DNA from 4 places in the Comamonas fluminis genome. Region 1 is predicted to be linked to each of the others. Evidence: predicted binding sites of a transcription regulator. Region 1 holds the regulator's gene; each other region holds the start of a gene.

Evidence for each region. The regulator FNR, encoded in region 1, switches genes on or off when oxygen is low (the NO sensors DNR and NnrR bind a similar motif). The targets are predictions, from matches to a motif close to TTGATNNNNATCAA.
Region 2: a site for FNR is predicted at 2,817-2,830, ahead of cyoA (ubiquinol oxidase subunit II). Genes of this name have one in related genera too.
Region 3: a site for FNR is predicted at 3,174-3,187, ahead of dsrO (sulfate reduction electron transfer complex DsrMKJOP subunit DsrO). Genes of this name have one in related genera too.
Region 4: a site for FNR is predicted at 5,682-5,695, ahead of mhpA (bifunctional 3-(3-hydroxy-phenyl)propionate/3-hydroxycinnamic acid hydroxylase MhpA). Genes of this name have one in related genera too.

The regions. Positions count from the first base shown of each region.
Region 1 covers NZ_CP066783.1:2,024,361-2,032,254, forward strand. Annotated here, with positions in the region: gene ccoO (cytochrome-c oxidase, cbb3-type subunit II) at 1-269, shown strand, start outside; gene JDW18_RS09675 (cbb3-type cytochrome oxidase subunit 3) at 286-426, shown strand; gene ccoP (cytochrome-c oxidase, cbb3-type subunit III) at 454-1,365, shown strand; gene ccoG (cytochrome c oxidase accessory protein CcoG) at 1,448-2,893, shown strand; gene JDW18_RS09690 (FixH family protein) at 2,978-3,283, shown strand; gene JDW18_RS09695 (hypothetical protein) at 3,571-3,834, shown strand; gene fnr (fumarate/nitrate reduction transcriptional regulator Fnr) at 3,920-4,642, opposite strand; gene hemN (oxygen-independent coproporphyrinogen III oxidase) at 4,915-6,297, shown strand; gene JDW18_RS09710 (sulfite exporter TauE/SafE family protein) at 6,301-7,017, shown strand; gene JDW18_RS09715 (cyclic di-GMP phosphodiesterase) at 7,106-7,894, shown strand, end outside.
Region 2 covers NZ_CP066783.1:2,532,588-2,540,481, reverse strand. Annotated here, with positions in the region: gene cyoB (cytochrome o ubiquinol oxidase subunit I) at 1-1,604, opposite strand, end outside; gene cyoA (ubiquinol oxidase subunit II) at 1,667-2,722, opposite strand; gene JDW18_RS11965 (MFS transporter) at 3,062-4,402, shown strand; gene JDW18_RS11960 (helix-turn-helix domain-containing protein) at 4,462-5,400, opposite strand; gene JDW18_RS11955 (SDR family NAD(P)-dependent oxidoreductase) at 5,558-6,394, shown strand; gene JDW18_RS11950 (FAD-dependent oxidoreductase) at 6,463-7,894, shown strand, end outside.
Region 3 covers NZ_CP066783.1:2,328,194-2,336,087, forward strand. Annotated here, with positions in the region: gene JDW18_RS11065 (tetrathionate reductase subunit A) at 1-877, opposite strand, end outside; gene nrfD (NrfD/PsrC family molybdoenzyme membrane anchor subunit) at 999-2,033, opposite strand; gene dsrO (sulfate reduction electron transfer complex DsrMKJOP subunit DsrO) at 2,198-3,052, opposite strand; gene JDW18_RS11080 (PAS domain-containing hybrid sensor histidine kinase/response regulator) at 3,513-5,381, shown strand; gene JDW18_RS11085 (transposase) at 5,758-6,702, shown strand; gene JDW18_RS22750 (ESPR-type extended signal peptide-containing protein) at 7,562-7,894, shown strand, end outside.
Region 4 covers NZ_CP066783.1:3,568,367-3,576,260, forward strand. Annotated here, with positions in the region: gene dmpG (4-hydroxy-2-oxovalerate aldolase) at 1-18, opposite strand, end outside; gene JDW18_RS16555 (acetaldehyde dehydrogenase (acetylating)) at 30-980, opposite strand; gene JDW18_RS16560 (Bug family tripartite tricarboxylate transporter substrate binding protein) at 1,000-1,977, opposite strand; gene mhpD (2-keto-4-pentenoate hydratase) at 2,068-2,856, opposite strand; gene JDW18_RS16570 (3-carboxyethylcatechol 2,3-dioxygenase) at 2,883-3,809, opposite strand; gene mhpA (bifunctional 3-(3-hydroxy-phenyl)propionate/3-hydroxycinnamic acid hydroxylase MhpA) at 3,851-5,638, opposite strand; gene JDW18_RS16580 (DNA-binding transcriptional regulator) at 5,865-6,686, shown strand; gene JDW18_RS16585 (LysR family transcriptional regulator) at 6,783-7,721, opposite strand.

The sequences.
Region 1 (7,894 bases):
TGGGCGGCAAGTACAGCGACGAATGGCATCGCATTCACCTGAACAACCCGCGTGACGTGGTGCCCGAGTCCAATATGCCTGCCTACCCCTGGCTGGAAACCAGCAAGGTGGATGACACGGCGGTTGCCACGCGCATGACTGCGCTGCGCAAGGTGGGCGTGCCGTACAGCGATGCAGAAATCGCTGGTGCTCAGGCTGAAGTCAAGGACAAGACCGAGATGGAGGCTGTGATCTCCTATCTGCAGGTCCTGGGCCGCGCCGTCAAGTAAGACAGGAGGGCTGGAAATGGATATCACCACCATGCGTATCGTGGCCACGCTGGCTTCAATGGCGTGTTTCGTGGGCATCTGGTGGTGGGCGTATGCCCGCCGCAACCAAGCCCGTTTTGACGAAGCAGCTCAGGTCCCCTTCCTGCAGGAAGACTGAGTCTGACCACCATAACGAGAACATCTCATGAGCGATTTCATCAACAATTTCTGGTCGGTCTATGTGGCCGCCATCACGCTGATCGGCATCTTTGGCTGCTTGCTGCTGCTGATTCTGGTGGCGCGCAAGAAGGTTGTCCCCTCGGGTGATAACACCACTGGCCACGTCTGGGACGGTGACTTGCGTGAACTCAACAACCCCATGCCCAAGTGGTGGATGGGTCTGTTTGTGATCACCGTGGTCTTTGGTCTGGCCTATCTGGCGGCTTACCCAGGTCTGGGTGCCTTCAACGGCAAGCTGGACTGGAGCCAGACGGGCGCCTATGACAAGGAAGTGGCCAAGGCCAAGGCGGATCTGGAGCCGCTGTATGCCAAGTTCACCAGCATGCCCACCGAAGAAATGGCTAAGGACCCCCAGGCCATGGCCATCGGCGAGCGTCTGTTCATGAACAACTGCGCACAGTGCCACGGCTCTGATGCACGCGGCAGCAAGAGCTTCCCCAATCTGGCAGACGGCGACTGGCTGCACGGTGGCACCCCTGACAAGATCAAGGAAACCATCACCAACGGCCGCATCGGCATCATGCCCCCCATGGCCGCTGCCGTGGGCACGGCTGACGATGTGCGCAACGTGGCCAACTATGTGCTGAGCCTGTCGGGCGGCCCTCACGATGCTGTCAAGGCTTCGCTGGGCAAGTCCAAATTCGTGGCCTGCGCAGCCTGCCACGGCATGGACGGCAAGGGCAACCAGGCCATGGGTGCACCTAACCTGACCGACGACATCTGGCTGCATGGCTGGGGTGAAGCGGCCATCGTCAACATCGTCAACAACGGCAAGCACAACGAAATGCCTGCCCAGAAGGAAAAGCTGACAGAGGCGCAAATCGCTGTGCTGGCTTCCTATGTGTGGAGTCTCTCCAACGTGCAGACACAGAAATGATCTGAGTGAAAAGGCGGTGTCAGTGGCACCGCCTTTTTTGCGCTGGGAATTTCAGTAATTACAAAAATATTAAGGAACTGCGATGTCATGCGACCCCGGGAAACCGCGCAAGATCATCCCGATCACCCCCGAGCCTAAAGACGGTACAGAACCTGGTTATGTGCCTTTGTTTGCCTCTGAGCAAAAAGTTTACTCACGCTCCATCAGCGGTGTGTTTGCACGCTGGCGCTGGGTCATGGTGCTGTTGACGCAGCTGTTTTTCTATGGCATGCCCTGGCTGCAGTGGGGCGAGCGTCAAATGCTGCTCTTTGATCTGGAAGCGCGGCGCTTTTACCTGTTCGGGCTGGTGCTTTACCCACAGGATTTCATCTACCTCACCGGTCTTCTCATCATCAGCGCGCTAGCGCTTTTCCTGTTTACGGCCGTCGCCGGACGCCTGTGGTGTGGCTTTACCTGCCCGCAGACGGTCTATACCGAAATCTTCATGTGGATCGAGAGCAAGGTCGAAGGTGACCGCAGCGCTCGCATGCGCATCGACAAGAATGGCTGGACCTTCGAGAAAATCTGGAAGAAGTCGCTCAAGCAGTTTCTGTGGATTGCCTTGTCCCTGTGGACGGGCTTTACCTTCGTGGGCTTCTTTGTGCCCATTCGCGAACTGGCGGTTGAGCTGCTGTCCTTGCAAGGCAACTGGCAGATCTTCTGGGTGCTGTTCTACGGATTTGCCACCTACGGCAACGCAGGCTATATGCGCGAGCAGGTCTGCAAATACATGTGCCCCTATGCGCGCTTTCAGAGCGCCATGTTCGACAAGGACACCATGATCGTCAGCTACGACGCTGTGCGTGGTGAAGGTCGCGGTCCCCGCAGGAAGGGCGTGGATTACAAGGCCGAAGGTCTGGGCGACTGCATCGACTGCAAGCTGTGCGTGCAGGTCTGCCCTGTGGGCATCGACATCCGCAAGGGCCTGCAGTACGAATGTATTGGCTGTGGCCTGTGCATCGACGCCTGCAACTCCGTGATGGACAAGATGGAGTACCCGCGTGGCCTGATTCGCCTGACCACGCAGAACGCCGTGGCCAAGGCCTGGAAGCATGCGCAGATGATTCGCCGTATCTTCCGCCCCCGCGTGCTGATCTACTCCACAGTCTTGATCGCCTTGAGCGCGGCCATGATTGCCAGCCTGGTTCTGCGCGAGCCCGTCAAGGTGGACGTGATTCGCGACCGCGCAGCGCTCTCGCGCATCGTGGCAGGCGGCAAGCTGGAGAACGTCTATCGTCTGCAGATCATGAATGCGACAGAGTCCGAGCAACGTTATCGCATCACTGCGGTGGGCCTGCAGAGTCTGGAAGTGGCGTCCGAGCAGGAAGTCACCGTGGGCCCGGCAGAGACACGCGGCATTGCCGTGCGTCTGCAGATTCCTTATGGCTCGGCCGATGCGGGCTCGCACACCATCCACTTCAATCTGGATGCGGTGCAGGCCGGTGGTGGTCGCGTCTCCGAAAAAGCCGTCTTCCTCGTGCCGCGCTGAGCGGCAAGGTTATCGACTATCCGCAACAATAACTCTGCCTGCGGAGCCTCCCGGGCAGAGTTCATCGATTGAAAGAGGTCTGCCATGTTGGCAACATCAGCCCGCGCAGCAAGCGCAATCAAACCCAAGCACCCCGAGGACGGCAGGCCCTGGTGGAAGTACGCCCATGTCTGGCTGGTTTTTGCCGGCCCGGCGATTGTGGTCGTTGCCGGTTTTGTCACGGCCTATATCGCCATGAGCAAGCCCGATCCCGTGATTGACCCTGACTACTACCGTCACGGCATCGAGATCAACCAGCGCCTGAGCGAATCGCAAAAAAGCCTGGCGCCCGCTGTGACCGGTCGCAACCATGCGGCAACGCCCGCGCAGGATCACCCCACCGATCGCTGATGAATGGCTTGTCAGGCCCTCCTTCTGGCGGCCTGAAGCTTGACCAAGGCCGCTGAGCGGCCTTTTTTCATGCCCTGATTTTCAAAAAGAGGAGCTGTGGGCGGTTGATCCGCAAGGGCTTTCAAGACAATCTGGCTTGAAGTGGAGGATGGGAAGGCGCCAGTAGCTATCAAATCAAGAGTTCCTGCGGGTTTATCTGCTCGGGGCTTGCCCGCACTGGGGCTGTTCAGTGGCTGAAATTGCTGTGCAAAATGTGTTCATCCCCCGACAGCCCATGGAGATTCGTGATGGACACTCAGCGCTGGATGTGGACTGCCTGGCCTGCTTTTCTGGCCGCTGCAGTCATGGAAATGGTGGTTTTTGCCTTTGTGGACCCGCTGGATGTGCACTGGCTGGGTGCGCCGCTGGAATGGTCACGCAGCGCCATCTACACGGCGGCCTTCTTTGCCTTCTGGCTGGTCATGCTGCTGTGCAGCGTGATGACGCGCATGCTGGCGCGCTCGGCTCAGGATTTGAACGACGGCATTGTCTCGCAGCCGTTGCCCGAATGAGCTGGCTGCGGCAAGTGCGCCGCGCTCAAACAACAAAGCCCGCGTGATGCGGGCTTTTGTCATGGGCTCAGTCAGCGCTTGTCGATCAGTTCTGGCACTGCTGGCTGTTGACGATGCGCTTGAGCGCTTCGGTATCCAGAATGCGCAGATGGCGCTGCTTGACTTCCACAATGCCTTCCTCGGCAAACTTGGAGAAGGTGCGGCTGACGGTCTCCAGCTTCAGGCCCAGATAGCTGCCAATTTCCTCGCGGGTCATGCGCAGCACCAGCTCGGACTTGGAGAAGCCGCGTGCGGCCAGGCGCTGCACCAGGTTCAGCACAAAGGCGGCCAGGCGCTCTTCAGCGCGCATGCTGCCCAGTAGCAGCATGACGCCGTGCTCACGCACGATCTCGCGGCTCATCACCTTGTGCACATGGTTTTGCAGGGCGGTGACTTCACGCGACAGCTGCTCCAGCTTGTCAAAAGGCATCACGCAGACTTCTGCGTCTTCCAGCGCCACAGCGTCGCAGGTGTGGTGATCGTTGACGATGCCATCCAGACCAATGATTTCACCGGCCATCTGAAAGCCCGTGACCTGGTCACGACCATCTTCGGTGGCCACACAGGTCTTGAAGAAGCCCGTGCGGATGGCGTACAGCGAAGTGAACTCCTCGCCATTGCGAAACAGCAGACCGCCGCGCTTGATCTTGCGGCGCGTGGCCACGATTTCGTCGATGCGCTCCATTTGGTCGTCGTCCAGGCCCATGGGCATGCACAGTTCACGCAGATTGCAGTTGGAGCAGGATGCTTTGATGGTCTGAAGATTCATGGCTTTAAAGCAGCGGCACAGACAGACATGGGTATGAAGTCGCGCCGGTCATTGACCTCTAGGGTTGGTAATGAGATGGATCAAATTGTCGCAGCACTTGCCTTGTTATCCCTTGATGTGAATCAAGGACAGGAATTTTGCCTTGGGGCACATTGAAGAGACTGATTCCAATAACACGCGCTCACTGCAACAACAATAGGTGTCGGGCTTCGCTGCAAAACAGCCAGGCTCAGGCGCTGGCTGCAATGTGAGTACACCCTGACAGACAAGTTATGACCGCAGTTACGCCCGAGTTGCTAAGCCGTTTTGATATCGCGGGGCCTCGCTACACGTCGTTCCCTACAGCCGACCGTTTTGTTGAGGCTTTCGGTCCTGAGGACTATACCTTGGCGCTGCAGCAGCGCAAGGCACATTCTGGTGCCCGGGCCTTGCCTCTGTCGCTTTATGTGCATGTGCCGTTCTGCGAGTCGCTGTGCTACTACTGCGCCTGCAACAAAATCGTCACCAAGCACCACGAAAAAGCGGTGCAATACCTTGATTATCTGCGCCGCGAAGTTGCCATGCATACCGAGCATTGTGGCAAGGGCCAACTGGTCAGCCAGTTGCACCTGGGGGGCGGCACGCCAACCTTCTTCAGCGATGAAGAGCTGGGCCAGCTCATGGAGCTGCTGCGCGAGCATTTCAAGCTCGACCCCGCAGGCGAATACTCCATCGAGGTTGATCCTCGCACCGTGAGCAACGAGCGCCTGCTGGCACTCAAGGAGCTGGGTTTCAACCGCCTGAGCTTTGGTGTGCAGGACTTTGACCCTGATGTGCAAAAAGCCGTGCACCGTGAGCAGCCTGCAGACCAGGTATTTGCCTTGGTGGAAAAAGCGCGCGAGCTGGGCTTTGTCTCCATCAACGTGGACCTGATCTACGGCTTGCCCAAGCAGACTCCGCAGTCTTTTGCACGCACGCTGGAGCAGGTCAACAGCCTGCGCCCTGATCGCATTGCGCTGTATGCCTATGCGCATCTGCCAGAACGCTTCAAGCCGCAGCGCCGCATTGAGTCTGCCGATCTGCCCATGGGGCAGGACAAGCTCAATATGCTCTCGGGCGCGATTGATGCCTTCATGGAAGGCGGCTATGTCTATGTGGGCATGGACCACTTCGCGCTGCCCAGCGATTCGCTGGCCGTTGCCAAGCGCCAGGGGCGTTTGCATCGCAACTTTCAGGGCTACAGCACTCAGCCAGACTGTGACCTGATCGCGCTGGGGGTATCGGCCATCGGCAAGGTGGGCGCGACCTACAGCCAGAACGTCAAGACGCTGGAAGAGTATTACGACGCCATTGACGGTGGCCTGCTGCCCGTGCAGCGGGGGCTCGCACTGTCGCGCGATGACATGGTGCGCCGCGCCGTCATCATGGCTGTGATGTGCCAGGGTGCGGTGCTGTATGAGCCCATGGAGCAGGCCTGGCTGATTAACTTCCGCGAGTACTTTGCGCCTGAGATAAAGGCATTGGAAGAAATGCAGTCCAATGGCCTGCTGACGCTGGGTGAAGAGGGCTTTCAGGTTACGGCGCTGGGCTGGTTCTTTGTGCGCGGAGTAGCCATGCTGTTTGACCGCTATTTGCAGGCCGACAAGAACCGTACGCGTTTTTCACGCATCATCTAGCGCATGTTGTTTTCGCTGGTCTGGACTGCTTTGATCATGGGGCTCGTGGGTGGGCCCCATTGTCTTGTAATGTGCGCTGCGCCCTGCAGTGCAGTCACTGGCAGTCACGCTCTGGCGCCGGGCCAGCGGCCTGTGGTGATGCACGGGTTGCGCAAGCGCCAGTGGCTGCGTGCCAGCCTGTTTCACCTGGGGCGAATCGCTGGCTACGCGGCGCTGGGCGCGGTGGCTGCGGTGGCCATGGAAAGCCTGTCCTGGCTCACCAGCCAGACGACGGCGCTGCAAAAGCTCTGGACACTGATGCATGTGGCTGTCATGGCCTGGGGTCTGGCCATGGTGGTTCAAGCCCGTCAGCCCGTGTGGCTGGAGCGCGCAGGTCGTGCAGCCTGGGCCAGGGTTCAGCCTTGGGTTAGTGCGCCCGGCGGCAGTATGGCGGCGGGCTTTGCCTGGGCGCTGATGCCTTGCGGTTTGCTGTATTCGGCGGTGCTGGTGGCCGCTCTCAGCGGTGGGGCATGGCAGGGTGGCTTGTCCATGGCCGCCTTTGCGCTGGGCGGCGGTGCCTGGTTGGTGGGTGGCCCATGGCTGTGGAAGCTGAGCCAGAGCCGCATCAACCATTTCCGTGCCGAGTGGGGCACGCGCATTGCGGGCGTGATGCTGATAGCGGTGGCAGCCTGGGCGCTCTGGATGGATCTGGTCTACAAACCCAGCCTGTGGTGCAGATAAGCCTGCGGGTAGCAAAAAATATGTAGGGTCTTGTCTTACAAGAGGGTGTAGCTGCGCATAATGCAGCATTCTGTATGACTCGCTCACCGTGAATCGTTTCGTCGCTATTGATATCGGACAGCTGCGTATCGGCATGTATGTTCATCTGGAGATGGGCTGGCTCAGCCATCCATTTCCGGTCAATAGTTTCAAGATCACAACGCAGGAGCAGTTGCAGACACTGCAGGCCCTGAAGCTGAGCCACATTCAATACGACCCCAGACGCAGCGATGTTTCATTGCCGCCAGTCGATGGCGAGGCTGAGGCCGAGCAAGTTGCAGATGCACCCCGCCTTTCGGCCCATGCGCAGGAGATGGAGCATTGGTCGGCCAATATAGAGGTACTGCGCTCTGGCTTTCATGCAGCGCAGGCCAGTTTTGATGCCGTTCAGGCACTGGCGCAGACCCAGCCACAGCTGGCACGCTCGCGCAGCGATGCCGCAATTGATAACTATGTGACCCATCTGGCCGCGGAGCGCGACCTCAGCCTGCATCTGCTGTTCGATGAAAGTGGCGGCTCTGCCAGCGCACATGGCGTGAACACTGCAATGCTGGCCCTGCTGCTGGGCAAGACATTGGGCTTTGATGCAGGTGCCCTGCATGACCTGGGCGTTGCGGCGCTGCTGCATGATCTGGGCAAGCAACGACTGAATATTTTCCCCTCCAGCTGTGCGCTCAACGAGCTTGTGCCGGGCCGGGCGCAGCCCCCTCAGCCCTATGCCAGCCATGTTGGTGAAAGTGTTGCGCTGGCGCAGGCCATGGGTTATGCGCCTGCCGTCACAACGGCTATTGCCCAGCACCATGAATGCGCTGATGGCAGTGGTTTCCCGCTGGGCCTG
Region 2 (7,894 bases), 510 kb from region 1:
TCGTTGCGCTTCCAGATGGACACGCCCAGCTGGATGAAGAAGCAGCCGATACCCGCAGCAATCAGGGCAGCGCCGCAGGCAGCAACGATGAACCAGATTTGCAGAGAAGGATCGTCAAAGTGGTTGGCACGACGAGTCACGCCCATCAGACCCAGGATGTACAGGGGAGTGAAGGCAACCCAGAAACCGACCAGCCAGAACCAGAAGGAAGCCTTGCCCCAGAACTCGTTCAGGCGGAAGCCGAAAGCCTTGGGGAACCAGTAGTTGATACCGGCAAACACGGCAAACACCACGCCACCAATAATCACGTTGTGGAAGTGGGCGATCAGGAACAGCGAGTTGTGCAGCACAAAGTCTGCGGGAGGAACGGCCAGCAGCACGCCGGTCATACCGCCAATGGCGAAGGTCACCATGAAGCCGATCGTCCACAGCATAGGCACTGTGAAGCGGATGCGGCCACGGTACATGGTGAACAGCCAGTTGAAGATCTTCGCTCCAGTAGGAATCGAGATGATCATCGTGGTGATACCGAAGAAGGTATTCACGCTGGCACCCGAGCCCATGGTGAAGAAGTGGTGCAGCCACACCAGGTAGGACAGGATTGTGATACACACGGTGGCGTAAACCATCGAGGTGTAACCGAACAGACGCTTGCGGCTGAACGTTGCCACGATTTCGGAGAACACACCGAAGCAAGGCAGGATCAGGATGTAAACCTCAGGGTGACCCCAGATCCAGATCAGGTTCACGTACAACATCGGGTTGCCGCCGAAGTCGTTCGAGAAGAAGTGCGTACCCAGATAGCGGTCCAGCGACATCAGCACCAGAGCGGCGGTCAGCACAGGGAAGGAAGCCACAATCAGGGCGTTGGTGCACAGAGCAGTCCATGTGAAGACGGGCATCTTCATCAGGTTCATGCCAGGAGCGCGCATCTTGATGATGGTCACGATCAGGTTGATACCCGATAGCGTGGTGCCGACACCTGCGACCTGCAGGCCCCAGATGTAGTAGTCAAGACCGGTTCCAGGATTCTGGTGCCCCAGGTTGGACAGAGCCAGCCAGCCGGAGGTGGAGAACTCGCCCAGGAACAGGGAGATCATCACCAGCACGGCGCCGCCTGTGGTCATCCAGAAGCTGAAGTTGTTCAGGAACGGGAAGGACACGTCACGTGCGCCGATCTGCAGAGGAACCAGGTAGTTCATCAGGCCGGTCACGAAAGGCATGGCCACAAAGAAGATCATGATCACGCCGTGGGCGGTGAAGATCTGGTCGTAGTGGTGAGGAGGCAGATAGCCCATGCTGTCGCCAAAGGCCATGGACTGCTGCAGACGCATCATCACGGCATCCGCGAAGCCGCGCAGGAACATGACCAGACCGAGGATCATGTACATGATGCCGATCTTCTTGTGGTCGATGGACGTAATCCAGTCGCGCCACAGCGGGCCCCACAGGCGGAACTTGGTGATGCCGCCCATGACGACGAGGCCACCGAGCACCACGGCAATAAAGGTCATGAGCACGATGGGCTCATGCGTCATGGGAATCTGATCCCATGTGATGCGGCCCAACAGCCAGTGGGCGGCCGGGGTTGTTGTTTCAGACATGTTGAGTCTCTTTTGTCGTATTGGAGCGGTAGAGCCAGAGGCTCACCCGCGCCGTGAACTACTTATTGCTGTGCGACAGCTCCGGAGGTGGCGACTTCGTCGAGCAAAGCGACAACGCGGTCAGCATCTTTCGATGTGCAGACGTCCATCGGCAGGATCGCGCTGGAGGCCTTGCTGTGGTGTGCAGGAGCCTTGCCGCCAGCAGCGTCAATGGCCATCATTTCGTTCATGCACATCTTGCCGTCTTCCACGCAGCGGTTCAGAACCTTGCTGTACAGGCCTTCGTCCACAGTGGCGAAACGCTCGACAGGGTTACGCTCGCTGGGCTTGGCCAGGTCGAGGTACGCATCGCGAGTCAGGGCCTTGCCTTCGGTCTTGGCCTTGGCAACCCACTGGTCAAACTGATCGTTTTCCAGGCCATGGAACTTGAAGGTCATGCCTGCAAAACCAGCGCCGCTGTAGTGGGAGGACTTGCCGCCATACACACCGGGCTTGTTGATCACTGCGTTCAGTTCAGTCTGCATGCCGGGCATGGTGTAGATCATGCCTGCCAGGTCAGGAACGTAGAACGCGTTCATGGTGTGGCTGGAAGTCAGCTTGAAGTGAATAGGGCGGTCCACCGGGGCAGCCACTTCGTTAACCGTCGCAATACCTTGCTCGGGGTAGAAGAACAGCCACTTCCAGTCCAGCGACACGGCTTGAATCTCCAGAGGCTTGACGTTGGGGTCCAGCGCCTTGGTCGAGGAGATGCGGTCCAGGGGACGATAGGGGTCCAGCTTGTGGGTGCTGATCCAGGTGATGGCACCCAGGGCAATGATGATGAGCAGAGGCACCGTCCAGATCACCAGTTCCAGCGCTGTGGAGTGATGCCATTCGGGGTCGTACTTGGCTTCGGTGTTGGACTGGCGGTATTTCCAGGCAAACAGCAGCGTCAAAAAGATGACGGGGACGATGATGAGCAGCATCAGCAAAGTGGCCGTAACGACCAGATCGCCTTGTTGCTTGGCAATATCGCCAGCCGGGTTGAGAACGACAGCCTTGCTGCAACCAGCGAGGCTTGCGGTCAACGCGGCCGCAGTGAGCCACGCGGGCCCACGGATTTCCTTGATTTTTAACATGCTTTGGGCGTGACAAAGTCTCGCTTAGGTGTAAACGCGGATTACTGGATCTCGTCAAATGTAATACCAACTTAACATTTGTCCATTGGACATTTTGTCCAAGGTCAAGGTCTTTGAAGGTGAAATCCGCTATGTGACAAGGGCTTAGCGTTGTCGGAAGCTTGCCTGAAGAAGCGTGAGAAAGCTCTTGTAAAAGATAGAAGATGCCCCACAGAGCCTGGCGCATCAGCCTGTTGCCGACATCCCTGAGGGCAAAAACTCTATTGCAGCTGCACATGCTTGGGCGTAGAACAGAACTGTCCAAGGGACAAGACAAGTAAGACAAGGAGCTGTATCTATATGAGTAGCATGAACCCATCCGTTGGTCTTACTCCGCAAGACTATGACAACTCGGAAAAGCTGGCCTATGCAAACACCGATGAGGATGTCACTCCTGGTGAAATTGCGGTTGGTGTGATCATTGGTCGCTCGTCCGAGTACTTTGACTTCTTCGTGTTCGGCATCGCCTGCGTGCTGGTGTTTCCGACCCTTCTTTTCCCCTACCTCTCGAAGCTGGATGGAACGCTGGCGGCTTTCGCTATCTTCTCTTTAGCCTTTGTGGCGCGGCCTGTGGGCACCGCGCTGTCCATGGCCGTGCAGCGGCGCTGGGGCCGCGCAACCAAGCTGACCCTGGCCCTGCTGCTGCTGGGCGTCTGCACGGTGGGCATGACCTTTTTGCCCAGTTACGAGGCGGCTGGCATGAAGGCCGTCTGGGCGCTGGTGATTTTGCGCGTGGGGCAGGGCTTGGCACTGGGCGGAACCTGGGACGGCCTGCCATCGCTGCTGGCCATGTCTGCACCCAAGGACAAGCGAGGCTGGTATTCGATGATCGGCCAGCTGGGCGCGCCGCTGGGCTTCATCATTGCCGCAGCCATCTTTGCGTACCTCTATTCCAGTCTGACTGCCGATCAGTTTCTAAGCTGGGGCTGGCGCTATCCGTTCTGTGTGGCATTTGCTATCAATGTAGTAGCTTTGTTCGCGCGTCTTCGCTTGGTGGTGGGGCAATCCTATACACAGCTGCTGCAGGAAAAAGAACTGGAGCCCATCAGCGTGACCAGCCTGGTGCGTGATGAGGGCCGCAATGTGATGATCGGTGCCTTTGCTGCACTGGCCAGCTTTGCGCTGTTCCATTTGGTAACGGTTTTCCCTCTGTCCTGGATCTCTATGTACTCCGACCAGTCCATGACGGATGTGCTGGTGGTGCAGATCATTGGGGCAATCTTGGCGGGTGCGGCCATCATGCTCTCGGGCTGGCTGGCTGATCGCGTGGGCCGCCGCAACACACTGGGCACCATGGCTTGCCTGATTGGTATCTTTAGCTTCCTGGCGCCCTGGCTGCTGGGTAGTGGCACGGTGGGCAACAATGTGTTCATCATTGTGGGCTTCATCCTGCTGGGTCTGTCTTACGGTCAGGCTTCGGGCACGGTGACTTCCAACTTCTCGGCGCACTACCGCTATACCGGTGCAGCGCTTTCCACCGATATGGCCTGGCTGATTGGTGCAGCCTTTGCGCCGCTGGTGGCTCTGGGGGTGTCTGCCAAGTTCGGTCTGGTCGCTCTGGGCATCTACCTGCTGTCCGGTGCGCTGTGCACTCTGGCGGCTCTGGGCATCAACCGCGCCATTGAGGCACGCGATCAGTAATCCATCGCTCTTTGCGCAAAACGCCCGGCTTGCCCGGGCGTTTTTGTATGCGGAAAGACTTATTGCGTCGAGCGAAGGCGTTCAAGCTCCTGGTCTCGAAAGGACAGAGGGCTCAGGCCTGTGTGCTTGCGAAAGAAGCGCCCGAAGTAGCTCTCGTCCTCGAAGCCAAGGCCATCTGCAATTTGCTTGATGCTGGAGTTGGTGTAGATCAGCTCTCGCTGCGCTTCAACCAGGACACGCTCGTTGATGAGTGCATTGCTGGATTTTCCCAGGCTTTCCTGCGTCAGCCGAGTCAACTGGCCAGCGCTGATTCCCAACTGCTCTGCGTATTGACTCACGCCCCAGCGGTGGCGCATGTGTTCGTCGATGAGATCTCTGAACCTTTCCAGTTGCAGGGCTTTGCGTGATTGTGCGGGCCATGTGGACGGTTCCAGTGTCTCGTTCAACCTTGCAATTTGCACCAGTAGCGCAGTAATCAGCGAGAGGCCTGCGGCAACTTGGCCGGGTGCAGCCAGTCGCCATTCACGCTCGATGCTCAGAAAGATGGGCATTAGTCCATCGGAATATCGGCCTTGCTCTGGCAGGTTGATGGCCAGCGGTTTACGCAAGGTATTGAGCAACTCGGGCATGACGATTTGTGCCATGGCCTCCAGTGGCTTCTGGGCAGCGGTCACAACCACTCCGTTGACCTGGGGCTTGAAGTCAAAGCCATGAACGCGTCCGGCTGGGGCGACAACCAGAGCCGGTGCGCGCAAAGGCCAGTGAACGTCTTCGAGCAGGGTGGAACCGTGCCCCTCGGTGAGCATCAGAATCTGGATCAGTGACTGGTGCTCATGCGGGTCTATTTCCCAACCGTAAAGAGGGGAACGCTCGGGAATCCACTCGAAATTGAACATATTGCTGCCGCCAGCAGGTGCGTTGTCTCCATACAGCGCGTAGTTGGGGATGCGGCGAGAGCGTTGGCGTTTGGGTGTGTGTTCGTTGGAGTGCGCTGGCATGCGTGAAATGTCCTAACTCATGCACGAAATGTCTTTTGGGGATTGCCCTTGTATCGATCGTAATGCATGAAATGTCCTATTTGTTGCTCCATTTGTGAAATGAAAGTTTTTGATTTGGATTAAACAATGCGGCTCTTCGAATTCAAGGAGGGTCGCAATGACAACCGAAATTGCTTGCGCTCAATGGCTGCAGCTGCAGCACAAGGTGTGCGTGGTCACGGGGGCCGCCAGTGGTATTGGCCTGGCAATCGCTGAGGAGCTGGCCCGACATGGTGCGCGCCTGGTGCTGCTTGACAGGAATGCAGAGCTGCTCAACCGGGCTGTGGAGGGCTTTAGCGCGCGCGGTATCAAGGCAAGCGCTGTCGCATGCGATACCACCAGTGAAGCTCAACTGGTTGCTGCTGCAGAGAAGGTTCAACAGGAGCAAGGGGCGGCGCAGGTCTTGATTAACTGCGCGGGAATACTGCGTGCAGGCGCGCTCGACAGCATGAGCCTGGACGACTGGAACGAGGTGCTGTCAGTCAACCTCAGCGCGTATTGGCTTTGTTCCAAGGCCTTTGGTGAACAGCTTCGCTCTCATGCAACGGCTGGAGGGGCTGGCGTGGTTCACGTTGCATCTATTGCCGCACATTTTCCGCAGGCCTATAGCGGGGCATACAGCGCAGCGAAGGCGGGGGTCTGTTTGCTCTCTCGCCAGATCGCAATCGAATGGGGAGCCGATGGCGTTCGCAGCAATGTCATCAGCCCCGGAATGATCCGCACGCCGTTGAGTGCCGGCATTTATTCGCACCCAGGGATCGAGCTGGCTCGCGCGCACATGACGGCCAGCGGTCGAGTCGGAGAGCCAGAAGACATTGCGCAGGTGGCGGCTTTTCTGGCCAGCCCAAGGGCGGGCTATGTCAACGCTGCCGAACTCGTTGTGGATGGAGGCATGTCGGCCAAGTTGATGGACATGGTCCCCCGGCCGGGCTTTTCTCCAGCAGGCGTGAGCTGAGCTATTGCGGGATCTGGATTGCCGCTCATCAGGCAAGCGAAGAACTCTGAGAAATACAAGGAAACAAGATGAACAATCAAAACAAGCCAGTCGAGCAGCAGGAGTACGACCTGATCGTCGTGGGTTCAGGCGCAGGTGGACTTTCAACGGCCGTAGTGGCGCGCAAACGTGGCCTCAAGGTCATCGTCCTGGAAAAGGCCGATGTCTTTGGTGGCACAACTGCATTTTCGGGAGGCGTGCTGTGGATTCCGGGCAACCCTGTGTCTGCGCGCTCGGGTATCAAGCACAGCGCTGAAGAGGCCGAGCGCTATCTGCGCAATGAGGCTGGCAGTTTCTATAACGATGCTGCTGTTCAGGAATTCCTGAGCAATGGACCCAGGATGGTGGAATTTTTTGAGCGTGAAACCTCGGTCAAGTTTCTGCCTACGCTGTATCCGGACTATCACCCCACAGTGCCGGGTGGTGTGGATATCGGACGCTCGATTTTGGCTGCACCTTTTGACATCCGTGGCCTGGGCAAGGATATGGCGCGTCTGCGTCCGCCACTGGAAACCATCACCTTTATCGGCATGATGTTTAACTCCTCCAATGCCGACCTCAAGCATTTTTTCCAGGCGACCAAGTCTCTGAAGTCGGCCATGTATGTAGCCAAGCGCTTGGCTCTGCATATCAAGGAGCTGGCGCTATACCGCCGAGGCATTAACGTGACTAGCGGCAATGCGCTTGCGGCACGTCTGGCCAAGTCAGCGCTGGATCTGGACATTCCGATTCTCACCAGTACTCGGGTGACGCGCTTGCTGCAAGATAACGGACGTATCAGCGGTGTGGTGGCTCTGGGCGCTGATGGCGAACTGCGCCTGACAGCCAAGCAAGGCGTGGTGCTGGCTTGCGGTGGTTTCCCGCAGGATCAGGAGCGTGTGAAGCAGGCCTTCACCCATGTGCGCAATGGCGGCAAGCACTTCTCGCCAGCGCCCAAGGAAAACACTGGCGATGGTAGCCGCATGGCCGAGGCTGTTGGTGGCAAGCTGGATATTCGGTACCCATCGGCAGCAGCGTGGATGCCTGTGTCTCTGGTGCCGCGCAAGGATGGCTCGCACGGTGTCTTTCCGCATCTGCTTGATCGGTACAAGCCCGGCATGATTGGTGTGACTCGCCATGGCAAGCGTTTTTGCAACGAGTCGGAGTCCTATCACGATGTGGGCGCAGCCATGGTCAAGGCTTGCGAGGGCGATAAGGAGACGGCCATGTGGCTGATCTGCGATCAGCCCACCATCGACAAATACGGCCTGGGCTATGCCAAGCCTGCACCACTGCCCAAGGGTGATCTGATCAAGAACGGCTATCTGGTCAAGGGGGCAACGCTGGGCGAGCTGGCGCAGAAAGCCGGTATCGATGCCAAGGGACTGGAAGCCACGGTGCGTGAGTTCAACGAAGGCGCTGCCCAAGGCGAAGATCGCCAGTTTGGCCGCGGTACGACCTCGTTCAATCGCTATCTGGCAG
Region 3 (7,894 bases), 300 kb from region 1:
GCATGCCCGCCATATCGCCCAGCGCCGCGCCCGTGCCCACGCGGTAGGTTTGGCCGCAGTACGAGCCGTGGTTGGAGACGTTGATGGTGCCAAACGCCTGCTTGGCAAAGCGGTTGACCAGGGGCGTGCGGCCTTCGTTGGCGGCCTCGGTCACCAGCAGCTGGTTGGATTTGGGGCCGTACTCGGGGTTGGCTTCGTCGATCAGCGTTTTCACATCGCGGATGGCACGCAGGCCGTCCACATGGCCTTCGCCAAACAGATCGCCGCCTTCGCAAATCTCTTTGACCAGCTCTTCCAGCGAAATCGTCTTCCACTGGCCAGAGCCGCGCGGGCCCACGCGCTTCAAGGGCTTGAGCACGCGGTGTGCGGCGTTTTGATGCTCCAGCATGGCCGAGCCGCGCGCGCAACTGGTGGCGCGGCCTTCCAGGCCGTTGTCGCCGCCCAGCATGGCGTAGACCTCGCGCACGGGCGTTTCCATGGGCGCGGGGTTGGTAGTGGCCAGCGGGTGGTAGGGGTTGCCAGCGATGCGGATGATCTGGTTGTGGTCGGTGTCGACGCGCACGCGCACGCCGCACTGCGTCCAGCAGCCTAGGCACGACGAGGGGCTGACCACCTGGCCGACTTGCGTGCTCAGCTTGCCGGTGGCGGGGTCAATGCGGAACTCTGGCGTGAGCGAGTTGCCGCGGGTGGCGCTTTTTGTCGTCTTGCCGGAGGTGCCCGTAATCAAGCCCTTGGCACCCTTGGCCACGGTTTCGCCATAGCCTGCGGCAAAAGCGGCCAGGCCACCTGCCACGGCACCGCCGCGCAGCAGCATGCGGCGGCGCGCGATGTTGGCATCTTCAGGGGAGAGTTGGGGAGCGTTTTTTTTGTCTGTCATGGTCTTGCCCTTAGTCCCTTTGTGAGGGGGGAAGTGCAAGCGCTGGCAAATACTATATTTTTGATAGCTGCTAGCGCTTGCTGGTATTGCGGTAGAGGCCTATTTGATCTAAAGGGCCTAATTAAGCTGTGGCTTGGCGTTGGGGGAACAGCTCCAGCGCCCAGGTCGCCATGGCCAGCAGTGCCACGCACAGGCCCGCCACGCCCAGCATGCCCATCAGGCCTTCGCCGCCCAGTGGCATGCTGTACAGATACAGGCCCGCGCCAAACTTGGGCACGCCTTGCACGCCCATGAACAGCGCCCAGCGGAAGGCCCAGGCGCTGGCGGCTAGGCCCGTGCCCAGCACCAGGGTGTAGCCCTTGGCGCCCAGGCGGCGCTCGCCGCGCAGCAGGGCAATCACCACGGCTGCACCAAAGATGGCCGAGCCCAGCATGGAGATGCGCCAGACGGGGAAATCCTTGAACAGGCGCACGGCCAGATCAAACGAAGGGCTGTGGCCTGCAATGCCGTACAAGGCCCAGGTCAGCGCAGAGATCACCAGACCAGTTGCTACCCACAGGCCCAGGTTGCGCAGGCCGTGCAGGGTTTCAAAATCGGGCTGCAGCTTGGCAGGCAGAAAGCGGAACAGTACAAAAGCCATGCCCACGGTGGCCAGCCAGCCGCTGAGCGCCAGGTTGATCGGCACCCACAGCGTGTTCCACAGCGGACGCGAGCGGATCACCATGATTTCGGCACCCGAATACAGCACGATGGAGAGCGTGGACAGCACCAGCACAGGCACCAGCGCCCGCATCAGCGCAGGCTTGCCCAGCCACCACAGCGCGCACATCAGCACGCACAGGCCCACAAAGGTAGGCATCAAAATCGCGCCCAGGCTCATCCACGACCAGGGGGTGAGGTGGGCGTAGAAGTGCCAAAAGCGGGCGGGCTGGTGCAAGTCAGCCAGCAGGGCGACGGGGGCGGCAATCGCGCTCATCGCCAGCACCAGCACGGCCGTGGGCAGCAGGCGCTGGCGCAAGCCATTGGCTGGGCCAAACACACAGGCCGATGTGAGCAGCGCAGCGCCGGTAGCTACGCCGACCAGGAAGAAATACTGCACAGCCCAGGGCAGCCAGGCGGCTTCGTAGGCGGGGGTCAGGAGTTCGATGATTTGCATCTGAAAGTCCTTTTTGATCTTTTATTCATGTGACTGGGTGACCGTTTCTGGCATTGCATGGCCTAAGCCAGCAACTCCGAGCAAGGGCCGTCCCGCAGCGAGGGAGTTGTCCCCCTCCCGCGTAGCGAGAGAGGGGGAAGGCGCGCAGCCGTAGGCGTAGCGACTCAGGGGGTGGCTACCAGCCTCACAGTGGCTTGACCGTCCACGCCGTTCACAAATTCATCAGGCAGGCCGATGTAGAAGACGTGCGGCTTGGTCTTCATGCCGGGCTTGAGGACCTTGATCTCGTCCTTGTGGGCGTTGATGCGCTGGTTGATCTCGCTGTGCGCGTCGTTCAAATCGCCAATCACGCGTGCGCCGCCCACACAGCTCTCCACGCAGGCGGGCAAGAGGCCGGCTTCCAGGCGGTGCTCGCAGAAGGTGCACTTGTCGGCGGTCTGTGTCTCGTGGTTGATAAAGCGGGCGTCATACGGGCAGGCCTGCACGCAGTAGCCGCAGCCCACGCAACGCTCGTTATCGACCAGCACAATGCCGTCGGTGCGCTGGAAGGTGGCTTGCACGGGGCACACGGGCACGCAGGGTGGCTCATCGCAGTGGTTGCACAGGCGCGGCAGGCTGACCATGGCAGGGGCGGCATCGCCCTGATCCACCTCGTACTGCAGCACGCTGGTGCGGAACTGGCCAATGGGCGGCTGGTTTTCGACAGAGCAGCTCACCGTGCAGGCCTGGCAGCCAATGCACTTGCGCATATCCACCAGCATGCCAAAGCGCTTGCCCTCCATGCCGGGGCGGCGCGTGGGTTGAAAGCTGGGGTCGCCGGGCAGGGCCGCACGGGCGGAACCGGCCAGACCAAAGCTGGCGGCCACGGCAATCAAATCCTGCAAAAAGCCGCGCTTGGCTTGCACAGGGGCGGATACGGCCTGGCTGGAGGCCGCCTTCTGAGGGCCGGAAGACGCGGTGGCGCAAGCGCAGGCACTGCCGGCAGTGCAGCTGGAAGATTCTGGAGTGTGAAGTGGCATCGCCCTTCCTTTCATCGTCGCAATGGCATCAGATCGGGTTCTGATGTTTTATGCATAAAAGAGTATTTAATTAATATCTTTTATGTGTAATTGACTATATGAATGGGGCGTATGCGCCTGGTTGATTTGAATCAAGTCTTACGTGCTTCTGTCCGTTTCAGAGGGGCAATAAAACCTGAATCAATCCAATGCCTTAAGCATGAAGTTGATACATTAATAAACCATTAAAAATTGCATATATTGCAGTTACAAATGGCTGCATCTGAAAGCGGCGGGCAAGGCAGCTTTTGTTTTTTCGGCAGAGCGCAAGCTGTCACAGGCTTGTCCTACAACTTGTTGCAGATTGGGCTGCGCAGAATCCTGGGTTTCCTGTTTGCGTAGTTGGCGCTAGTTAACGTTGGAATTTGATCTGATGAATATGTCCGGCCATGAATTGATGGATGCGATAAAACAATCCCACATGGCTTGGGGCTTGATCGATGCGGATAGCCACAGTCTTCTGTGCGCCAGCAGTGAGCTGACGCGCCTGATCAAGCAAAAGCAGATGGAGTCCGGCCTCAACCCGCTGCGCGACTGCCCTGAAATGCTGGCCCGGCTGCAGCAGTGTGCGCAGCAGCAGAGCTTTCTGGCTTTTGACAGCGAACTGCTGCACGCCCATATAGAACTGCTGCCCGTCAAAGCGCCGGACGGACAATCAGCCCAGATTCAGATTTTCTGGATGGAGCTGCCCCGCACCAGCGTGCAGGCCGGTGCTGCGGTGCAGCAGCAGGAAGCGGTTTACAGACAACTGGTGGACGAATTTCCCCACAACGTCTTTCTCTGCAGCCCCGGGGGCGAGATTTTCTGGACCAACAAGACCTCCAACCAGTTCAAGTTTGGGGCAGACGATATTGCAGACTTCGCCAGCACCGCCTGGATAGACAAGATCCACCCTGACGATCAGGACATGGCGTTTCGCAATTTTTCCACCGGTATGGCGGTGGGCTGCATAGAGCCCTACCGTGTCCGCCTGAAAAAGCACAACGGCGAGTTTGAGTGGTATCTGTTCACCGGCGCCCCCATGTTCGACGAGGCCGGGAAGATCAGGCACTGGGTAGGCGTCAATATCAATATCGACAAATTCAAGCGTGCGGAAGAGGCCGCTGAGGCGCATACACAGGCGCTGTATGCGCAAATCAACGGCTATGTGCGGCGTCTTGAAGAAGCCCAGAAGCTGGCATCTCAGAACCAGAAGCAAGACCTGCTGAGCAACCTGGCCGGCAGCGTGGCCCATGAACTGAACAATCTGCTGTTTGTGATGGGGCTGAATGCCGAAGTGCTGCAGCGGCGCATTAACGACGAGGGAATGAACGACAACCTCAAGGCCGTGCGCGAGAGCATTCGCAAGGCCGCTCGCCTTTCATCCCAGCTGGCCGGTTTTTCCGGGCGCACGCCGCAAGCCCGCTCCGTCATCAACCCCACGCAGCTGATCAAGGAGCTGCAAGAGCTGCTGCGCAAGGCCGCTGGCGCCGAGGTGGATCTTCGCATCGCAGTGGATGCCGAAATAGCCAACCTGGAAGCGGACAAGGCCTATCTCGAAAACTCGCTGATCAATCTCATCATCAACGCCCGCGACGCGGTGGAAGGGCGCGGTAGTGTGCAGCTTTCGGTGCGCAACGAAGTCGTGCTGCGCGATGGCAAATCGCAAGACTACGTGGCCTTTCATGTCACAGACAACGGCTGCGGCATCGCGGAGCAGGCGCGCGAACAGATCTTCAACCCCTTCTACACCACCAAGCCCGCAGGCGGCGGTGCCGGTCTGGGGCTGCCCATGGTCAAGAGCTTCATGGAAAGCTCGGGGGGCTACATCGACGTGCGCTCTCAGCCAGCGCAGGGCAGCACGTTTTCGCTGTACTTCCCGCGCTCGCAGCAGGCGCAGGAAAACAACTTGCCCGCACAATCGCTGCGCGGCGAAGAAACCGTCATGGTGGTGGAAGACGACCCCGCCGTGCGCGAAGCCGTGGCCGCCGCGCTGTGCGCCCAGGGCTACAAAATCGTGACCGCCAACAACGCCGAGCACGCCATCCTCTTTATCCAGAGCGGCATCAAGATGGACCTCATCGTCTCCGACGTCAGAATGCCAGGCAAGCACACCGTGCTCGACATGATCGCCTGTGTGGAACAAAAGCTGCCGGGCATGCCCATCATTTTTGCGACCGGCTACTCGGCAGACATCGTCGTCCAGCAGGGCCTGATCAAAGACAAATACCCCGTGCTGTTCAAACCATTTACGGCGCAGGAACTCAACAGCAAAGTTCGCAGCCTGCTGACCCCCAAAAACGCTGCCTGAATTTCAGCAGTTGCCAGCCCCTGCAATCGACTGCAATCCAATGCAACGCCCTGCAGTCTCCGCCTCATCTCAACAGGCTCGGCATAAAAATGGCTGCAGTCAATAGCGGGCATGCGGTAGCTGCTATTGTTTTTGAAAATGTAGCGCTTTAGAGCCGCTTGTATGTTTACGGTGTCGGGGTGAGGGACAAGAGTCGCTATCGGCTGTTTGCGCAGACCGACTGAGTTAGATCCCTCCCACCCCACCTCATAGCGTCGATAAGGAACTGAGCAGCACGTAGCCATCAGGCTGCGTGACTGCCGATCTGAAGGCAAGCCAACGCACGTAGGTGGAACAGGCACCCCGACAAGCCATTGTCTTTGTTGGAGGTGCTGTTATGCAAACGACCTTTATCGGAGTGGATGTCTCCAAAGCGGAGTTGGTCATCAGCGTTGGCGATCAAGCTGCCGTGAGCGTGACCAATGACACATCTGCGATCATGCGCTGGTTGGCCTCGTTACCCCAAGATTGCTCTGTCGCCATGGAATCTACAGGGCGCTACCACTTGCTGCTCGCACAACTGGCTTTGCAAGCAGGGCTGAATGTGTATGTGCTCAATGCCCGGGATGTGTTCTTTTATGCCAAGGCACTGGGCGCCAGGGCTAAAAGCGATGCTCTGGACTGCGTGGTGATTCGGCGCTATCTGCAGGAGCATGTTCAAAGCCTGTATCCCTGGCAGCCTGGCACACCCGTTCAGCAGCAGCTCCATCTCTTGCTGACTCGACGTGCGCAGCTTAGCGCGCACCAGGCAGCCTTGAAGCAGACGCTCAAGGCGGTTGACTTACCCGGGCCGCAGATGGTGCACTTGATGGAATCGTTCAAAGCCCTGCTGCAGGCCATTGATGAGCAGGTTGTGCACCTGATCTCCAGTGACGACGCCATGCACCAAGGCTGCCAGCGACTGCAGTCGATTACAGGGATTGGCCCACAAACCAGTGCACTGCTGACAGAGCTTTTAAGTCGCCTGCACTTTGCCAACTCGGACGCACTGGTTGCCTATAGCGGGCTGGACCCTCGTGCCAATGACTCTGGCACAAAGCGTGGGAGGAGGCGTTTAAGCAAACGAGGCCCAGCCTTGCTGCGCAGGCAGATGTATCTGGCCGCATTCGCTGCCAGCCACAGCAAAGCGCTCAAGCCGCTTTATGCGCATATTCGCGCTAAGGGCTTCTCAACGACAGAGTCGATGGTGATCTTGGGGCGTAAGCTGCTTCGAGTGGCCCTTGCTGTTTGGCGAGGCAATACGGTGTTCAACCCCGAGCAATTGCTGCCGAAAACTGCTTGACGCGAAACATAGAACCTAACGCCACCCAGCAAACCGAAGGTTTGCGTTTGAGACGAGACGCCGGGCCGCGCAGGCGAAGCCGCAGGCAGTACAAAAGTACGACAAGGCGAAGCAACGACGTATCAAGGGTGGCGTTAGCGGGTCTTAAAGGCCTGCAGCAACAGTGCGAGAGGGTGATCGGCAATGACCGCCGAGCATGGCGGCTCTGATCCGCTTGACCGTAAGCCCTCTGTCACATCACTGCTGTAGCGGGTGCATGCATGAAGGCTGGGCGCAATCGGTTCGGCCCCAGCCGCTATTTCCGGCTGGTCCCGGTGTTTCAGCGGCAGCCTGAGTTGTGCCCATGTCGTAAAGCCTGTGCAGTAGGGCCTGACAGCCACAGTCTTGCAGTCGCGTGAGCCCACATTTCCCGCTCCAGAACAGCCCAAACAGGCGTCAACCACCGCAGTTTTGTGCGTAGAAAAGCTTAATAAAAGCTTGTCTAATCTTGACAAAACTATAGGTTAAGAGCCTTTTACGACAAAAACATACCTATTTGTGGGTAGTCATCGGGTGCCCTTAATCAGCATTCTTGTAGGTCAAATTCCCTCGCTCTCGTCTGAATTTCAGAAATGTCGCGTGAGCCTTTGAGAAAATTTTTTGCGCATTGTAAGAAAAATGCTATCGCAACTGTAAATTCAATCAATTTGTAAGTATTGACGCACAAGATTTCATCACCTTTGCCTGCTAGCAATAGTTTTAGTTGATTGGAGAATCCATCCCAAGACGCTGCTTCTATTGACTAGCGATAGAAGAGCCCCGGAAACAGCTGCCCATGAGGTGGCATCAAAGGGTACCCCTTAGGGTTGGAGGAAACACCATGAACCGCAGCTATCGCACCATCTGGAATGAATCTTTAGGCGCCTGGGTCGCTGCTTCCGAGACCACCAAGGCCAAGGGCAAAAAAAGCAGCTCTGCGCTGCTGAGCAAGGCTGCAGCCCCATTTGGCGTGGCCATGCTGGCAGTCTTTGGGGGTCCAGGGGCGATGGCGGCGGTTTGGAATGACCAAGCGACCGGTACGGTGTGCGGCATACCAGATAATCAGCCTGGTGCTCTTTGGGTTTGCCAAGTGCCTAACCAGAAGGGCGGTTTCTCCACCATTTCTGGGGTTGGTACTGTCACCACTCAATGGGGAACTCCCGCCCCTGACATG
Region 4 (7,894 bases), 1.5 Mb from region 1:
TTTCTTGTTCGCGTTCATAGCCGTCTTTCTCAGGCAGATGCATGCTCGGCAGCCAGCATGCGGGCTGCCATGTGCTCGGCAGTACGAAGACCCGCGCTGGTCATGATGTCCAGATTTCCTGCATAGGCGGGCAGGTAGTGAGCAGCGCCTTCCACCTCCAGAAACACCGAGGTTTTCAGACCTGTCATTGCATTGCCAACGCCGGGAATGCGAATGGGCGTGTCGATGCGGTCGAACTGCACTTTTTGCTTCAAGCGATAGCCGGGAACGTAAGACTGCACATCTGCCGCCATGCGCTCGACAGATTCGGCAATGGCGTCCTGGTCCGCAAAGTCACTCAAGGTGTAGACCGTATCGCGCATGATCAATGGCGGCTCTGCCGGGTTCATGATGATGATGGCTTTCCCCTTGGAGGCCCCGCCAACCACCTCGATGGCTTTCGATGTAGTTTCTGTGAACTCGTCAATATTGGCGCGCGTTCCAGGGCCTGCACTTTTGCTGGCAATCGAAGCCACGATTTCACCGTAATGCACCTTGGCAACCCGGGATACCGCGGCCACCATCGGAATGGTGGCCTGCCCGCCGCAGGTAACCATATTGACGTTCAGCGCATCCAGATGCGATTGACCATTGACGACGGGAATGCAGTAAGGGCCAATGGCTGCAGGCGTCAGGTCAATCATTCGAATGCCTGGCTTGAGGCCACGCAAGAACGCATCATTTTTGACATGGGCGCCAGCACTGGTGGCATCGAACACAAAGTCGATGTCAGCAAACTCAGGCATGCGAGTCAAACCCTCCACCCCTTCATGAGTCACTGCGACGCCCATGCGAGCTGCGCGCGCCAGTCCATCGGAGGCAGGGTCGATACCAACCATGGCGCCCATTTCAATGTTTTTGCCGTGGCGCAGGATCTTGATCATCAGATCAGTACCAATATTCCCGCTGCCAATGATGGCTGCCTTGAGTTTGCGTGTCATAGCAATATTCAGTGTGAAATCATTCGATAGAGGCGCCGCTGGCTTTAATCAGCGGTGCCCAGCGAGTCAGCTCGGACTGGATGAAAGCTCCAAACTGAGCCGGAGTAGAAGGGAAAGGCTGCATGCCTTGATCGGCAAAGCGCTTGAGCACTTCGGGATCTTTCATCGCCTTCAGCAGCGCTTCATTGAGGCGGTTGACAGTGGCCGCTGGCGTACCAGCCTTTGCCACAGCGCCAAACCACACGCCAGCGTTCACGCCTTGGATTCCGAGTTCGGCAAGCGTTGGCACATCAGGCATTTGCGGAGCACGCTTGTCTGCGGCAATGGCAAGCGGTTTGAGCTTTTTGCCTGCAATCAGGGGCGCTGTGCTGATGACGGGGTCAAACATGAAGTCAACTTGACCACTCATCACGTCTTGCAGCGCAGGTGCCGAGCCTTTGTATGCCACATGGTTGAAGGTGCCGCCCGTTTTGCCACGGAAGGTTTCACCCAGCAGGTGCCCAATGGAGCCCATGCCCTGTGAAGCGAAGTTCAGGCCACCCTTGCGGGTTTTGGCTTGCTGCACCACGTCGCTGACGCTGTTCATGGGGCTATTGACCCCAACCACCATCACCAGAGGTGAAGAGATCAGCGAAGTGATGGGCGTGAAGTCCTTCAGAGGGTCATACGAAAAGTTGCGAAACAACGTGGGGTTGATGGCAAACATTTCGGTGGCGCCCACGTAAATCGTGTGCCCATCCGCCGGTTGCTGGCGCACAAAGGCCGCCGCAATCTGGCCGCCACCGCCTGGCTTGTTATCGACAACCACAGGTTTGCCAAGTTGTTCGCTGACTTTGAGCGCCAGGATGCGCGCAATGGCATCCGTGATTCCGCCTGCAGGAAATGGCACGACCATGGTCAGTGAGCGGCTGGGAAAGCTCGCCTCCGCCCAGGCAGGTGCAGCAGTGGCTGCAATGGCGAGAGCGCTAAGGCCTAGCAGGTTACGTCGATTCCACATGCGATTGTCTCCGTTGTAGTAAGTCGGTTTCCGGGGTGAAAAATGGCAAATTCGTGAGGCTTGCTGGCTAGTGCCAGTCTTGGTGCCTCTTCAAATCTGGCCGAACTGGGCGCGAACAGAGCCGACGCCACTGATATGGGCTTCGAAGCGGTCTCCCGCCTGAACAGGAACCATGGGGCCCAAGGCTCCTGTCAGCACAAGATCACCTGCGCGCAAAGGCTGACCCAGCTGTGCCAGCTTGCGGGCTAGCCAGACGGCGGCATTGAGAGGATGGCCAAGGCAAGCCGCACCTGTGCCGGTGGATACCGCCTCGCCATTGCGCTCCATTCGCATATCGCACAGCTTCAAATCCAGCGCGTTCAGCCGCGTTGGCACTGCGCCCAGCACGACGAGGCCGCTGGATGCGTTGTCTGCCACGGTATCGATGAAGCGAATATTCCAGTTGGCAATACGGCTGCCCACGATTTCTATCGCGGGCAATACATAGTCGGTCGCGTGAATGACGTCGACCAGCGTGGCATCTTTCAGATCCAGATCACGCGCCAGAACCAGCGCCACTTCTGCCTCTACTTTGGGCTGCAAAGTGCGTGACAGAGGTACGACTTCATCGTCGCCGTAAACCATGTCCGCAAACAAAGTGCCAAAGTCAGGTTGATCCACACCCAGTTGCTTTTGCACCGCCAGCGAGGTCAGACCAATTTTGCGACCGATGATGCGGCGCCCCTGTGCCTGCGCATGCTGCACGTTGGCAAGCTGCACGGCATACGCAGTCTCGTTGTCAAGGATTTCATCGCGCAGTGGAGCAATCGGTGTAGATGTCGCTTCCGCCTGGCGAAGACGTTCTGCCCACTGGGCAATAGGGAGGTTGGATTCAGACATGGTGTTCTCGTGCTGGTTATTGAGGGTTATTGCTGGGTGTGCATCAACATCAATCCATAACCTGCAATCAGGGCAGGAATGGCGCGGTAGGCCCGCACGGTGCAGGGCAGTTCTGTGTTCAATGGCAATGCGCTGCGTGCAACCAGCCAGGTTTTTGATTCGTGTGCAGAGTTACCCGCCGCTTCAGCAATGGATGCTTCGCTCATGGCACACAGACTCGACAGCTCGCCTCGTGCCAGCGCTTCCATCCACTGCAGATCCCACTGAGGATTCAAGGGTTTCATCCAGTCTTCGCCATTGGCCAGCGCCATGCCTGCCGCTTTGACGCGTTCGGTTTTTGCAGCCCGCTCCTGCACGGTCGGCATCTGCTTGACCGTAATGCGTTCGCGCACGGCGGGATCTGGATGCTGCAGGGTCGGGACCGGTGGCTCGTGCGACAGCCCCCCAGATCCAATGAGCAAAGTACGCTGGGGCAAGGTATCGAGGAACTTGCCAATGGCCTGACCCAGCTCCACACAGCGAGACATGCGCGCTATGGTCGGCTGTGCAACTGCATTGAGGAAGATGGGTATGACTGGCGGTGTCTTGAGGTCATCACCCCACAGCACCTGCAGCGCCTGAGAAAAACCGTGGTCCACCAGCATGCGCCTGGAAACAGCCATATCAAAATGGGCGTCCATCAAGTGCTCGGCCAGCGCAACCGCTGTATCACTGGGAACATTCAGTGGACCTGCGGGAGAGAGGTAGTCCCCTACGGCAGTCACTTCGCTGCCGACGCAGAACGTGGGCATCAGATCATTGAAGAATCCGTTGTAATGGTCCGGGCCAATCAGGATGATGAGCTCGGGATCAAAGGCATGAACAGCAGCCCTCGCCTGTTCCACCGCGCAGTCGAGGGCGTTCTGATCCTCTTCGCTGACAGGGTTCAGCCCCAGCAGCGGAGAGTGAGACATGCCCAAAAATGCGCGCTTCGCATTCTGAAGTGCGACCTCAATCATGCGAGCACCTGCGCTGCAGCGGGCAATTGCGCATGAAGCACACCTGCCAGTTGTCTTGTGATGCTCGACACCTCCTGCGGAGACGCCAGTGCGGCCACAAAGCGGTCCGGGCGAACGAACACAATCGATTTGGTTTGTGCCCCGAACCAGTCCTTGATACGCCCCTGCGCATCACCAATCGTCAGCACACCATCATTCGTTGACGAGGCGTGCGCAAGCTGACCTGTTGGCATCACTCGAATGAAGCGGGCTCCCAGCCCTTGCCAGAACGCACGTGCTCTGTCATCCATGCCATAGCTTGGATCGGTGCCCCAGGCGATGACGGCGAAGTTCAGGCCAATCAGGTCATCCAGACGGACTGTTTCCCCTTGTGCAGTCAGCACTCTGGGCTGAATGAACATGCGCCCGACGGGGCTGGGCTGCGGGGCTTCCAGGCCATGCACCAGACGGCCAAACAGAGACTCTTTTTTCTCGGCCATCAAGCCTAACAGTCGACTCAGAGGCGTGTCTCCGGAGCGGTCCAGCAAACCGGCCAAGGGAGTTTTTTGTCCCTGGTTGCTGGTTGCGCTCTGATGCAGAACCACGCCTTGCTCATAGCGCGGCATGGGTTTGAAGCGCATCTCCGCAAAATACTGCTTCACCGGGGGAACAGCGTTCAGCGCCAGCATCACGGTGTCACGCACCTTGGCTGCGGTATGGCTCTCCGGCGCAAAAATGTCTCCCGCAACTTCAGACAGGTGAATCATGCTGCGGGCATGGCTTCGGCGCTCTTGTTCATAACTGTCAAGCAGGCTGGAGCCCGCCTGGCCTTTGACAACCATTGCCAGCTTCCATGCAAGATTGCTGGCATCGCGCATGCCGCTGTTGTAGCCCTGACCTTGCCAGACCGGCATGATGTGCGCGGCATCTCCCGCCAGCAAAATACGGTTCACACGAAACTGATCCGCCAGACGGGCGTTGTGGGTGTAGACGCGCTTACGGATGTAATCCACCTTGTCAGGGTCTGCCACCACCTTGCGCATCAACTGGGCCAGGTTCTCAGGCTTGGAGAGTTCCTCCTCAGTTTCGCCGGGCATGACCATGAATTCAAAGCGACGAATTCCGTGAGGCAGTGCTGCCGAGACATAGGGGCGCTCGGGATCGCAGTGCATGCCGATATGCGGCGTGCCCAGCGGGTCATTGCGCACGTCAACCACAATCCACTGGTTGGGCTTGGTCCGGCCTTCAAAGCCGATGTTCAACGTGCGGCGAATCATGCTGTTGCCACCGTCGCAGGCCACCATGTATTTAGCCGTCAGCGTGCGCACCTGACCACTTCCACTTTTAATTTCTGCACTCACGCCAGAGTCTGTCTGGGAGAACTTTTGAAGCTCTTGGCCCAGCAACACCTGAACCTTGGGAAAGCGCTGAAGCCCCTGGTAGAGGATGGCATCGACCTGCGGCTGAATGAACGCGTTGCGACGTGACCAGCCAAACTCGTCTGTACGTGGCTCAATGGAAGCAAAGCACTGGCCCGATGCCGTGTAAAAGCGCATCCAGTGATCTGGCGTGATGTGCGCCTGCACTTGCTCCGACAGCCCTGCCGCCTGCAAAGTGCGCAGGGACTCGTCATCAATACCGATAGCGCGTGGGTAGTCGATGATGCTGTCGAGCTTTTCAATCACCAGCACGCTCACCCCGGCAAGGCCCAGGGTGTTGGCCAGTGTCAGGCCCACAGGCCCTGCGCCAACTATCAAAACATCACATTCGTTGATTTCAACTTGTCGTTGATCTTGGGCATTCATGGCGTTGTCTCCAATGTCGCTTCAGCACGTATTTCTTGCTGTTTTGATCATTCTCAACATCAATGCCAAAATCCCGAACCATGTGCACGTGGTGCACATATTTGCTCGTAAATACCCTTAACCCTAGAGTCAAAAGCCCGGGATCACCCTCATCAAAAACGGTCTGATCGCTCCAGCGTCTTTGGGTCATCAAGGGACTTGAACCATTTTTTCACCATGGATTGCCATGAAACCTTCAGACACCGCATCAACCGGCAATGACTACAAGGATGTGCGCAGCCTTTCTCGTGGGCTGGCATTGCTGCAGGCTCTCAATCGAGCGCCTGGCGGCATCGCCACAACCACGGCCCTTGCGCAAAGCTGCAATATCCACAGAACTACCGTCAAGCGTCTGCTGGAGACTCTGCGTGCCGACGGCTATGTCCGTCAGGGAGAAAAAGAAGGCCAGTACTACCTGACCTTTGCCGTCCGAGGATTGAGCGAAGGCTTTGTCGACGATGACTGGGTGGAGCAGATTGCCTTGCCACTCATGCGTGCGGCCATACCCGATCTGCTCTGGCCCTGTGATCTGGGAACACTGGAAGGTGGATTCATGGTGGTGCGAGAGAGCACTCACCGGTTTAGTCTTCTCTCTCAGCACCGCGGAAAAATAGGCGAAAAGCTGCCGCTGTTTTTTACTGCCATGGGGCGTGCCTATTTAAGCGCTTGCTCTGATTCCGAAAGGGAAGGACTGCTGACCCTGCTCGGACAACGAACTGACGAAGTGGGGAGCATGGCGCGAGATGTCAAAGCGGTAGAGCGCTTAATCACTGAAACGCGCACACGTGGCTATGCAATGAATGATGGCGACTGGGATCGAGAGCATGCCTTTGCGGCCATTGCGGTGCCAGTGGTTTCGCGTGGCCAGTTGCACGGCGGTATCAACCTTGTGTTCCCCAAAGCTGCGATCAATGTCACGGAAGTGGAAAAACGCTACCTTCCTCGCCTGAAGCGCCTTGCCCAGCGCATTGGCAAAGATATTCAGCCATGGATGAACAGGGGCAATTGAGACCAAGCCGCAGCAGGCTTCTGGCCAGTGCCTCGCTGCAATGCCGCACGAGATCTCTCACTGACTACGCATGGCCCCAATCCCGGTAGCTGTGCATCAGTCACCCTTCGCTCGGCTCTGCAGCCATGCGCTGAAAATGCGCAATGCTGGGCTCTGCTGGGCATCCGCCGCCAATTCGGGCGTGACCAAGTAATACGCCCGGTTGCCGCGCAGCGGCTGGGGGCAGGCAATGATCAGGTCGCCGCGCGCAAGCTCTTGCTCAATCAGCATAGGCGGCATCAGCGCTACGCCCAGACCCTGGCTGGCAGCTACGGCCAGCATGGAAAACAGCTCCAACCGCATGCCGTCCAGCGCACGCGGGGCATCGACGTTCATGGCCTCAAACCACTGCCTCCAGCCCTGCGGGCGCGTGCTTTGCTGCAGCAGTGGCAGGCGGGCAATCACCTCCGGCCCCACGGGCAGCCAGGCGCGGCCCGGGTCGCGCTGCTGGGCGGTGGCCAGCAGTTGCGGGCTGCAAACGGGCACGACTTCTTCATCCATCAGCCACTGGGCCTGCACGCCGGGCCAGCGCGCCACCTGCTCGGGCGTGCCCGCGTAGATGGCGGCGTCAAACACGGTATCGGCAAACAGAAAAGGCCGGGTCTGCACATCGATGTGCACGGTGATGTCCGGGTGCTCGCGCGTGAGCTGGGGCAGGCGCGGCAGCAGCCAGCGGGTGGTGAAGGTGGGCACTGCCGCCAGGTTGATGGGGCCGCCCTCGCCCTGGTGGCTCATCAAATCCAGCGTGTCGCGCTCCAGCCCCTGCAGCCAGCGGCCCACCTGCTTGGCGTAGTGCTGGCCTGCATCGGTCAGCAGCACTCCATGGCGCGTGCGCTTGAACAGGGCCACGCCCACAAACTCTTCCAGCGCAATGATCTGGCGCGAGACGGCGCTTTGCGTCAGCGACAACTCCTGCGCCGCCTTGGTATAGCTGATGTGCCGGGCGGCCGATTCAAAGCAGGCCAGCGCCTGGGTGGAGGGAAGAACTCTACGCATATATCTTGTGCTTAAAACGCATGGATTAAGCTAAAAACAACGGGATAACCCTGATTAATGCATCTATACATGCATTTTACTCATCCATAGATGATTAATCATCGTTTGCCTCGCTAGGTTTGGCAAACCTAATATGTGTGCAAGCACTCAGGCAGCAGGCCTGCAACTCAACA